Regions from separate parts of the Sodalis sp. RH20 genome, predicted to be linked through region 1. Evidence: riboswitches for the same ligand, from Rfam matches in the RefSeq annotation. Region 1 holds a riboswitch; the other holds the start of a gene.
The links. Region 1 has a riboswitch for cobalamin ahead of btuB (TonB-dependent vitamin B12 receptor BtuB). Riboswitches for the same ligand answer to the same signal wherever they lie in the genome.

Region 2: another riboswitch for cobalamin. It lies ahead of ACL2XM_RS09545 (cobyrinate a,c-diamide synthase); the one in region 1 lies ahead of btuB (TonB-dependent vitamin B12 receptor BtuB).

The regions. Positions count from the first base shown of each region.
Region 1 is NZ_CP178733.1:4,536,163-4,540,573, reverse strand. It holds gene ACL2XM_RS20700 (hypothetical protein) at 1-517, shown strand, start outside; gene trmA (tRNA (uridine(54)-C5)-methyltransferase TrmA) at 677-1,786, opposite strand; cobalamin riboswitch at 1,919-2,108, shown strand; gene btuB (TonB-dependent vitamin B12 receptor BtuB) at 2,178-4,055, shown strand; gene murI (glutamate racemase) at 4,000-4,411, shown strand, end outside.
Region 2 is NZ_CP178733.1:2,058,282-2,062,692, forward strand. It holds gene cbiB (adenosylcobinamide-phosphate synthase CbiB) at 1-540, opposite strand, end outside; gene ACL2XM_RS09545 (cobyrinate a,c-diamide synthase) at 537-1,901, opposite strand; cobalamin riboswitch at 2,026-2,209, opposite strand; gene pocR (transcriptional regulator PocR) at 2,523-3,458, opposite strand; gene ACL2XM_RS09555 (MIP/aquaporin family protein) at 3,688-4,411, opposite strand, start outside.

The sequences.
Region 1 (4,411 bases):
GAAATTGGCACGTGCCTGCAATTCCGCCACGGCGTTTTGTTGCTCTAATCCTTTATCGGTGATTTCCATCCCGCTTACCGTATCATTAACAAATAAGTTAATTTATGATTTGTTAGGTAGCCTGAAAGCCGCAAGGGCCGACCGATGCTACTTCCAGCTTGAGTTGGAAGGGTGCTGGAAACCGCTGCAAGATTGCAGGATTAACATTGATAAAACGTTAGCGATGGAAAAGTCTTGCGCAGAGTTGAAGGAGATATGCAGTGAAATCCGCACGAGATGCGATACAGAACAGTGGCGCCACGAGCTATTTGAAAATACGCTGGTAAATTGTTTCATGACCGGACTTATGGCCGGCGCTGCAGCCTTTGTAATAGATTATGTTTATCAAGCCGCCCATAACCAGTTTAATCATAAGCCTGGCATGTTAAAGATGTCCATGGTCAGTTTTTTTATGGGTGCGTTATTTTATCTCGGTCTCATGAAGATAAACGATACCGCTTTAGGCTTCGATTGCTAGTTCAGCGCCTTTGCTGTCCGCACCCCGGGAGCGGGCGGTCAAGCTGAAATGTCACCAGCATTGACTATGAGAGCGACAAATAAACATCCTTTAAGGAAAATCAGCGGCTCTAGGCGGGCACGAAGCATGCATAAGAGCCTCATTTTAGGTGCCATTGATCTATGGCTGCGTTTTGGCGGTTAACAGCACTCCGCATTCCATATGGCGGGTATAAGGAAATTGATCAAACAGCGCCAATCGTTCGATACGGTGGGTTTCCGCCAACGTTGTCAAATTACCGCACAACGATTCCGGGTTACATGAGATATACAGGATGCGCGGATACCCCTGCACCAGCCTGACGGTGGCATCATCCAACCCGCTGCGCGGCGGGTCGACAAATATGGTTTCGCAGCGGTAGCTTGCCAGGTCGATGTCCTTCAGGCGGGTAAACTCCCGCACCCCTTGCATGGCTTGGGTAAACTCCTCAGCCGACATGCGGATAATCTGCACGTTGGTCATTCGATTGGCGGCGATATTAAACTGTGCCGCTTCCACCGAAGGCTTGGCTATTTCCGTGGCCAGCACCCGGTTAAAATTGCCCGCCAGCGCCAGGGAAAAATTGCCGTTGCCGCAATACAGCTCCAGCAGATCCCCTTGTGCCGGTTCAGTGGCCGAGAGCGCCCACTCAAGCATCTGGATATTCACGGCGGCGTTGGGTTGGGTAAAGCTATTTTCGATTTGACGGTAAATGATTTCCCGTCCCGCCACCGGCAAGCGCTCATCGACATAATCACGGTCCAGGCAAATTTTGGTTTTGGTGGCGCGGCCAATCAGGTTGACCGCAAAACCCTGCGTCCTCAGATGATCGCGCAGCGCGCCCGCATGCTCGCGCCATTCGTCGTCTAACGGACGATGATAGATAAGGGTAATCACCGCTTCACCGCTCAGGGTCGTCAGGTAATCAAGCTGGAACAGCTTGCGCCGCAGGATCGGCGATGGCCGCAATGCGTCCATCATGGCGACCATCAATCGGTTCATCAGTTCGCCGCCGGCGGCGAAGTGATCGATGCGGATCCGGTCCTTGGTCTGCTGATCAAACATTATATGATACAAATCCTGCTCATCATGCCAGACCCGGAATTCAGCACGCATCCGGTAATGTTCGGGCTGCGAGCGGAATATTTCCGCCTCGGGCGCCTGAAACGCCGCCATCATCGCGTTCAGTCGAGCGGCTTTTTCCGCCAGTTGGGTTTCATACGCGCTAATGGGTAACGTCTCGTCGGTCATGATGATCTCTCGCTAATATCCGTTATTTGTACCACTTTATGGGGGATTGTAGGGGATAAACCGGTGATGTCCAGTGTTGTTGCGCTTATAAATAGTTTGATTATTAGTGCTATAGACATGCTTATCTCTTTGATTGTAGGATTATTGTCCGGTCTTTCGTAAGTTAAAAGGGAATCCAGTGGAAAGCTGGAGCTGACGCGCAGCGGTAAGGGGACTTCAGGGCGATCGCGCAAGCAGACACTGTCTTTATGATGGGAAGTCGTCGCCTGGCGTATTATACGCATCCCAAGCCCGAAAACCTGCCGGTATTCTGTCGCAATATCCCTGTTTATCGCGAGCCATCAAACATGGAACCTGCGGCATCCTATTTTATCATTTGGATGCTATGGCAATGCCTAAGATTAACAATACCGTGCTGCTGGCGCTCTGCGTCACGGCATTCTCCGGGTGGGCGCAAGACGGCGCCCAGGATCAGGCCGCGCAAATGATGGTCGTATCCGCCAACCGTTTTCCCCAGCCAATATCCACCGTACTGGCACCGACCAGCGTGGTTACCCGCAGCGATATCGACCGCGGCCAGATCAAATCGGTGGCCGAAGCGCTAAGCCGTCTGCCGGGCGTGGATATCGCCCAATCCGGCGGATTGGGGCAGCAAAGCTCACTGTTTATCCGCGGCACCGATTCAAGCCATGCCCTGGTGCTGATAGACGGCGTGAGGCTGAACCAGGCCGGCATCTCAGGTTCTTCCGACCTTAGCCAGATTCCGCTGTCCCTGGTGCAGCGCATCGAATATATCCGTGGCCCGCGTTCCGCGGTCTATGGGTCGGACGCCATCGGCGGCGTGGTGAATATCATTACCACACGCGAGCAGCCGGGCACCACCCTCAGCACCGGCATAGGGTCCCATGGCTATCAAACCTATGATGGCTCCACCCAGCAACAGCTTGGAGAGGACACCACCGCCACCGTTGCGGGCAACTATACCTATACCCATGGTTTTGATGTGCGCGCCAACCTGCCGGATACCTATGGCGATCCCGCGCAGCCCGACCGCGATGGTTTTATGAGCAAAACGCTGTTTGCCTCGCTTGATCATATCTTTAACCAGCAGTTCAGCGGTTTTGCCCGCGCCTATGGCTACGACAACCGCAGCGGCTATGACGGCAGCTACGCCTATACCGACCCTGATCATTTTGACGCGCTGCCCGATACCCGTAAACTCTACAGCCGTACTTACGATACCGGCATGCGTTACCAGGACGGGATCTACGCGTCGCAGCTGTCCTTTAGCTATAACCATACTCAGGATTATAACTACGATCCTCAATATGGACCCTATTCCGCCTCCGCCACCCTTGACGATTCCAAACAGTATAATGCGCAGTGGAGCAATACCCTGCAGACAGGCCATGGCACGGCAGGCGCTGGGGTGGACTGGCAAAAGCAGACCACCGAACCAGGCACCGGTTACCTTACCGACGGCTATGAGCAACGCAATACCGGTATCTACGCCACCGCTTCGCAGCTTGTCGGGCCGGTTACCCTCGAGGGCGCGGTGCGCGGTGATGATAATTCGCAGTTCGGCTGGCACGGCACGTGGCAAACCAGCGCCGCCTGGGAGTTCATTGAGGGCTACCGGCTTATCGGGTCTTACGGCACCGCCTACAAGGCACCCAACCTGAGTCAGCTTTACAGTGGTTTTGGCGGCAACGAAGATTTAAAACCCGAGGAGAGCAAGCAGTGGGAGGGCGGGATGGAAGGGCTGACCGGCCCGCTGACCTGGCGCGTCTCGGCATACCGCAACGATATCGACAACCTGATTGATTATGACACCAACGACGACACTTATAAGAATATCGGCAAGGCGCGGATCAAAGGTGTGGAATGGACCGGCTCGGTCTATACCGGCCCGCTGCAGCATCAACTGACGCTGGAGTACCTCGATCCCCGCGACGCCACCACCAATCAGGTGCTGGCGCGACGCGCCAAGCAGCAGGTGAAATATCAGCTGGATTGGCAGGTGGCCGATATCGACTGGTCGCTTAACTACCGTTATCTCGGCGAGCGTTACGATACCAACTACAACACGAATGACCGGGTGCGAATGGGCGGCGTCAGTTTGTGGGACATCGCCGCCTCTTATCCGCTAACCCCCCATCTGACGGTTCGTGGTAGAATAGCCAATCTGTTCGACAAAGACTATGAGACGGCTTATGGCTACCAGACCGCAGAGCGAGAATTTTATCTCACCGGAACTTATTCCTTCTGACGGTAGCAACATCAAACGGCCCACGATCCTGATTTTCGACTCTGGCGTGGGCGGTTTATCTATCTATGATGAAGTGCGGCAACTGTTGCCGGACCCGCATTATATCTACGTATTCGACAATGAGGCTTTTCCGTATGGCGAAAAGCCGGAAGACTTTATTGTCCAGCGGGTCGTGAATATCGTTGCGGCGGTGCAGCGCCTGCACGTGCTTGATATGGTGATTGTCGCCTGCAATACCGCCAGCACCATTTCCCTGCCGGCCCTGCGCGAGCGGTTTGAGTGCCCTATTGTCGGCGTAGTGCCGGCGATAAAACCCGCCGCCAAGCTAACCCGTAATGGTATCGTCGGGCTGTTGG
Region 2 (4,411 bases), 2.5 Mb from region 1:
ATCCAGGGTATTGACCGCCTTATAGGCCATCGCCAGCGGCACGCCGCCGATAAACAGCCAGAACAGCGGCGCTATTACGCCGTCAACGCTGTTTTCCGCCACCGTTTCCACCACCGCGCGCATCATTTGCGGCCGCGTCAGGTGCTGGGTATCGCGGCCGACAATGTAGGACAGCTGCCGGCGCGACGCCGCCAGGTCGTCCGCGCGCAGCACGTAATAAACCGCCATGGCGGCATCGCGCAGGCAGCGGGTCGCCAGCAGGGTGTAGGTGAGCCAGGCGGTGGCCAGCCACTCCAGCGCGGGCGAAAAGGACAGCAGGCGCAGCAAGGCCCAGGTCAATCCCCCACTGCCGCCCACCACCAGCAGCCACAGCGCGCCGCCGCCGATATACAGCGCCCGGCGGCTACGGCAGCAACGGCGGATAACGCGTTGCAGGCCCGTGACGGCATGGCCTATCCAGCGCACCGGATGCGGCCAGTGCGGCGGATCCCCAAGCCACAGATCCAGCAGGTAGCCGGCGAGGTAGGCGCTCAAGGTCATAGCAGCTCGCATCCTTTATCCAGCCAGCGCCGCAGCAAGGCCGGGCGCTGGTAAAAATGCACATGCAGGTAGCTGGCGAGAAGCGTGGCGTCGCCATAACCGCCCGGCCACTGTTTTACCTCGCCGCCGGCGGCGCGTTTGGTAAGGGTAAACAGCGGCGGCTCATCGGTGATAAATTCGGAATGGTGAAATTCGTGACCGCGTAACGTTTCTCCCCTGGCGGTCAGCAGATTATCGGCCAGCGCCCGCCCCTCGCAATAGCCGAAACGCTTGAGTCCCTCGCTCATGCGGCTGACGCCGCGCAACAGGCCGACCATGGGGAAGACGCGGCCCTGCTGATCCTCCAGGGAGGTCCCCAGGTACATCAGCCCCCCGCATTCGGCGTAGATGGCCGTGCCCTGCAGACCGGCCCGCAGCAGCGCTGCCCGCATCACGCCGTTGGCCGTCAGCCGGTCGGCGAAGAGTTCCGGAAAACCGCCGCCGAGGTAAATCATCTGGCATGCCGGCAGTTCCCGATCGTTTAGCGGGCTGAACGGCACGATACGCACGCCGATATCGCGCAGGAGCTGCAGATTATCCGGATAATAGAAATGAAACGCCTCGTCCTCGGCCAGCGCCAGCGTCAGCTGCGCATAACGCGGCGCGGCGGGCGGCGCGGGCAGGCGGCCCGCCGCGGGCTGGCAGTCGGCAAGACGCAGAAGACAATCGATATCGATATGCTGTTCCACCGCATCCGCCAGTTGGTCCCATTGCGCCTCCAGGCGCGGGTTTTCCTGCGCCGGCACCAGGCCCAGATGCCGGGAGGGCAATGCCCAGTCGCTGAGCGGCGGCAGATACCCCAGCACCGGCAGATCGCAGTAGCGGGTAATGGCGGTTTTAATCAGGTTGAAATGATTGGCGGAGGATACCCGGTTTACGATAATGCCGGCGATGTTGACGGCGGGATCAAACAGTTGAAAGCCCAGTACGGTGGCGGCGGCCGAGGTGGATACCGCCTTGCCGTCGATAATAAGCACCACCGGCACGCCCAGCTGCTTGGCCAGCGCGGCGCTGCTGCAGTCGCCGCCGTCGCTGCCCAGGCCGTCGTAGAGTCCCATGACGCCTTCGATAACGCCCACGTCGGCAGTTTGCATATGCCGGTTAAACAGGCCGTTAAGCGTGTCAGCCCCCAGCATATAGGCGTCCAGGTTATGCGAGGCGATGCCGCTGACCGCCTCATGCCAGCCGGTATCGATATAATCCGGCCCGCACTTGAACGGCTGCGCCCTGAGGCCGAGCCTGGCCAGCACCCGCAGCAGGCCGAGCGTCAGCAATGTTTTCCCGGTCCCGCTTTGCGCGCCGCCAATCAGTATCGCTTTCATCCGTATCCCGTAATGCCAGGGCGGGCCGAACGGGATTGTCGTAAGCAACGGCGGCGGAAAGGCGCTATCCCGACGCAGTCGTTAGGACAACCCGCTTCCCACCGAAGGAGTTGTTACCGAGCCGGTACGGCTCTTGTTATCAGGCAGGTCTTCTGGCTTTGCGTCATCCTCCTCCGGCCCTTCCCAATCATTTTCGATCAGTGGTGACGCCGGATTCGTCGGCATTACAGCAGCGGGGGCTGCGGAGGATTCACACCTCCTTCCCTGACGGCCTTGCGGCGCGTGCAACCTGGTAACATTGGCATTGGCGCCGCGCGGAAATGGCAAATCGTTGCCGGCGGCGCCCCTGTCATCGTTAATCTAAAGTATCTGGGGAAAATATACCCCGGATTGGATCAAAAAAAATGTTCGCCGGCGGTGATTTGATTAAAATTTATTGTCGGGGGATAACACTTTTTAGCTATCGGCAATTAGCCATGCCACGGCATGGCGCGATGAGCGGCCATTTTCAGCGGCGAAAGCCATAGCATTAAATAGCGTTGTTTAAATTTAAAAAATGAGATCACGATCGGCTGGAAATAATAACGTCACAATAATTAAAGCGACAAAAGGGAAAAAGGATTAATTACGCGGCATGGCGATATTTTTCGCCGGGCTGTTATTCAGCGCGGATAAACGCTGCTCACGATACGCCTGGGGGGTAATGCGATAGGCCTGGCGAAATACTTTGCAAAAATAGCTGGCCTGGGAAAAACCGAGGTTGCGCGCAATGACGGCGATGGACCAGTCGCTTTGCTCCAGCATCTGGCGCGCGCTTTCCATACGCTGCTGGTTCACGTAGGCGTTAAAACCCACGCCTTGGTATTTTTTGAATAATTTGCTGAAATAATAAGGGCTGAGATAGACCATCGCCGCCACGTCCTCAAGACGCAGGTCCTCGGAGTAATGACTGTCGATATAACGCAGCACCTTTTTCATTTTGCCGTCATGCGCGCTTGGGATCGCCGCCCGGTGCCCGGCGCTCGCCGGCGCGTGTTCTTTAATCACCACGAAATCAAGCTGTTGCTTAAGGTAATTATCAACGATGATTTTCAGCAGATCGGCGGAAGACAGCAGCCGGTCGTAATCGATAACCGGAATGTTCTCGAAATGCTCGGCCAGCACGCCGTTCTGGCGCCAGGTGAAGGAACTGCTCTCCTGCACTTCGGGCAGCTTGACGGTATCATTGATGCGCACTTGGCCGCACAGCACAAATCCCACCAAATGGCCGCCGATGACCAGGGGAATGGAAAAATCGGTCAACCCGGCGTGACAGCGGTAGATACAGGGCTGATTGGATTTAGAGGCTTCAAGTCCGCCGCAGCGGTCGCTCATGCGGCAGCGGCGGCCCATTTCCGGATCCTGGCGCAATGATTGGCAAAACGGGGTGAAATGATATAAATCCGAAACTTCCTCGCCGTGGATATTGACTACCACTACAGCCAAATTGGTGGCATTAGCGAAATCATGCGCGATTTTATTTATCAGTTCTGAATCCATAAAACTACCGGAATTCATATTATGCCCTCTCGCGCTTTACTTATTTTTAATAAACCAGTAACAAAAAAGATATATTTCGCCTGATTGTTACGTTTTAATGAAAGATGCAGCGATTACGACGCAATATCTTAAAGCCGTTTGGGATTTAATCATTTTTTCCTTATTCAAAACCGTGCTCTATCACACAATTATAGGATTGCGCCGGCACCCGGTCCTGAAGCCGGGTGCCGGCCGGGTTGCCCGGGGTTTAAGATTGCAGCGGCGGTTGTCCCGCCGCGTCCTGTTTAATATTGCCGGGCAAATGGGGCGCTATCAGGAAGCGGTATACCGCAGCGCCCAGGATCGCCCCGACGATGGGGGCGGCGATGGGCACGATAAAGTAGGGAATCTCGCGGCCTCCGGTCATCGCCACCTCGCCCCAGCCGGCAAAAAAGGTGAACAGCTTGGGGCCGAAGTCACGCGCCGGATTCATGGCGAAACCGGTCAATGGCGCGGTGGACGCACCGATCACCGCCACCAGGATACCGATCAGCAACGGCGCCAGCGGACCTTTGGGCACGCCGTTGCCGTCATCGGTCAGCGCCATGATAAGCCCCATCAGGATGGAGGTGATGACGGTTTCCACCAGCGCGGCCAGCCCGACGCTGATGGCGCTTGCCGGATAAGTGGAAAAGATGCTGGCCAGGAACAGGCTCTCCTGGCTGCCGCGCACCATCTGGTGGGCCTGCTCGTAGAGGCCGAACATATTATGGTACAGCAGATAGGTCAGCGCCGCGCCAAAGAAGGCCCCCGCCACCTGGGCCAGGATATAGGGCAGCACTTTCCTGCCCTCGAAATTAGCCAGCAGCCACAGGGCAATGGTTATCGCCGGATTCAGATGGGCGCCGGAAATACCCGCGGTCAGATACACCGCCAGCGCAATGCCCAGCCCCCACACCACGCAAATCTCCCACAGGCCGAAGCTGGCGCCG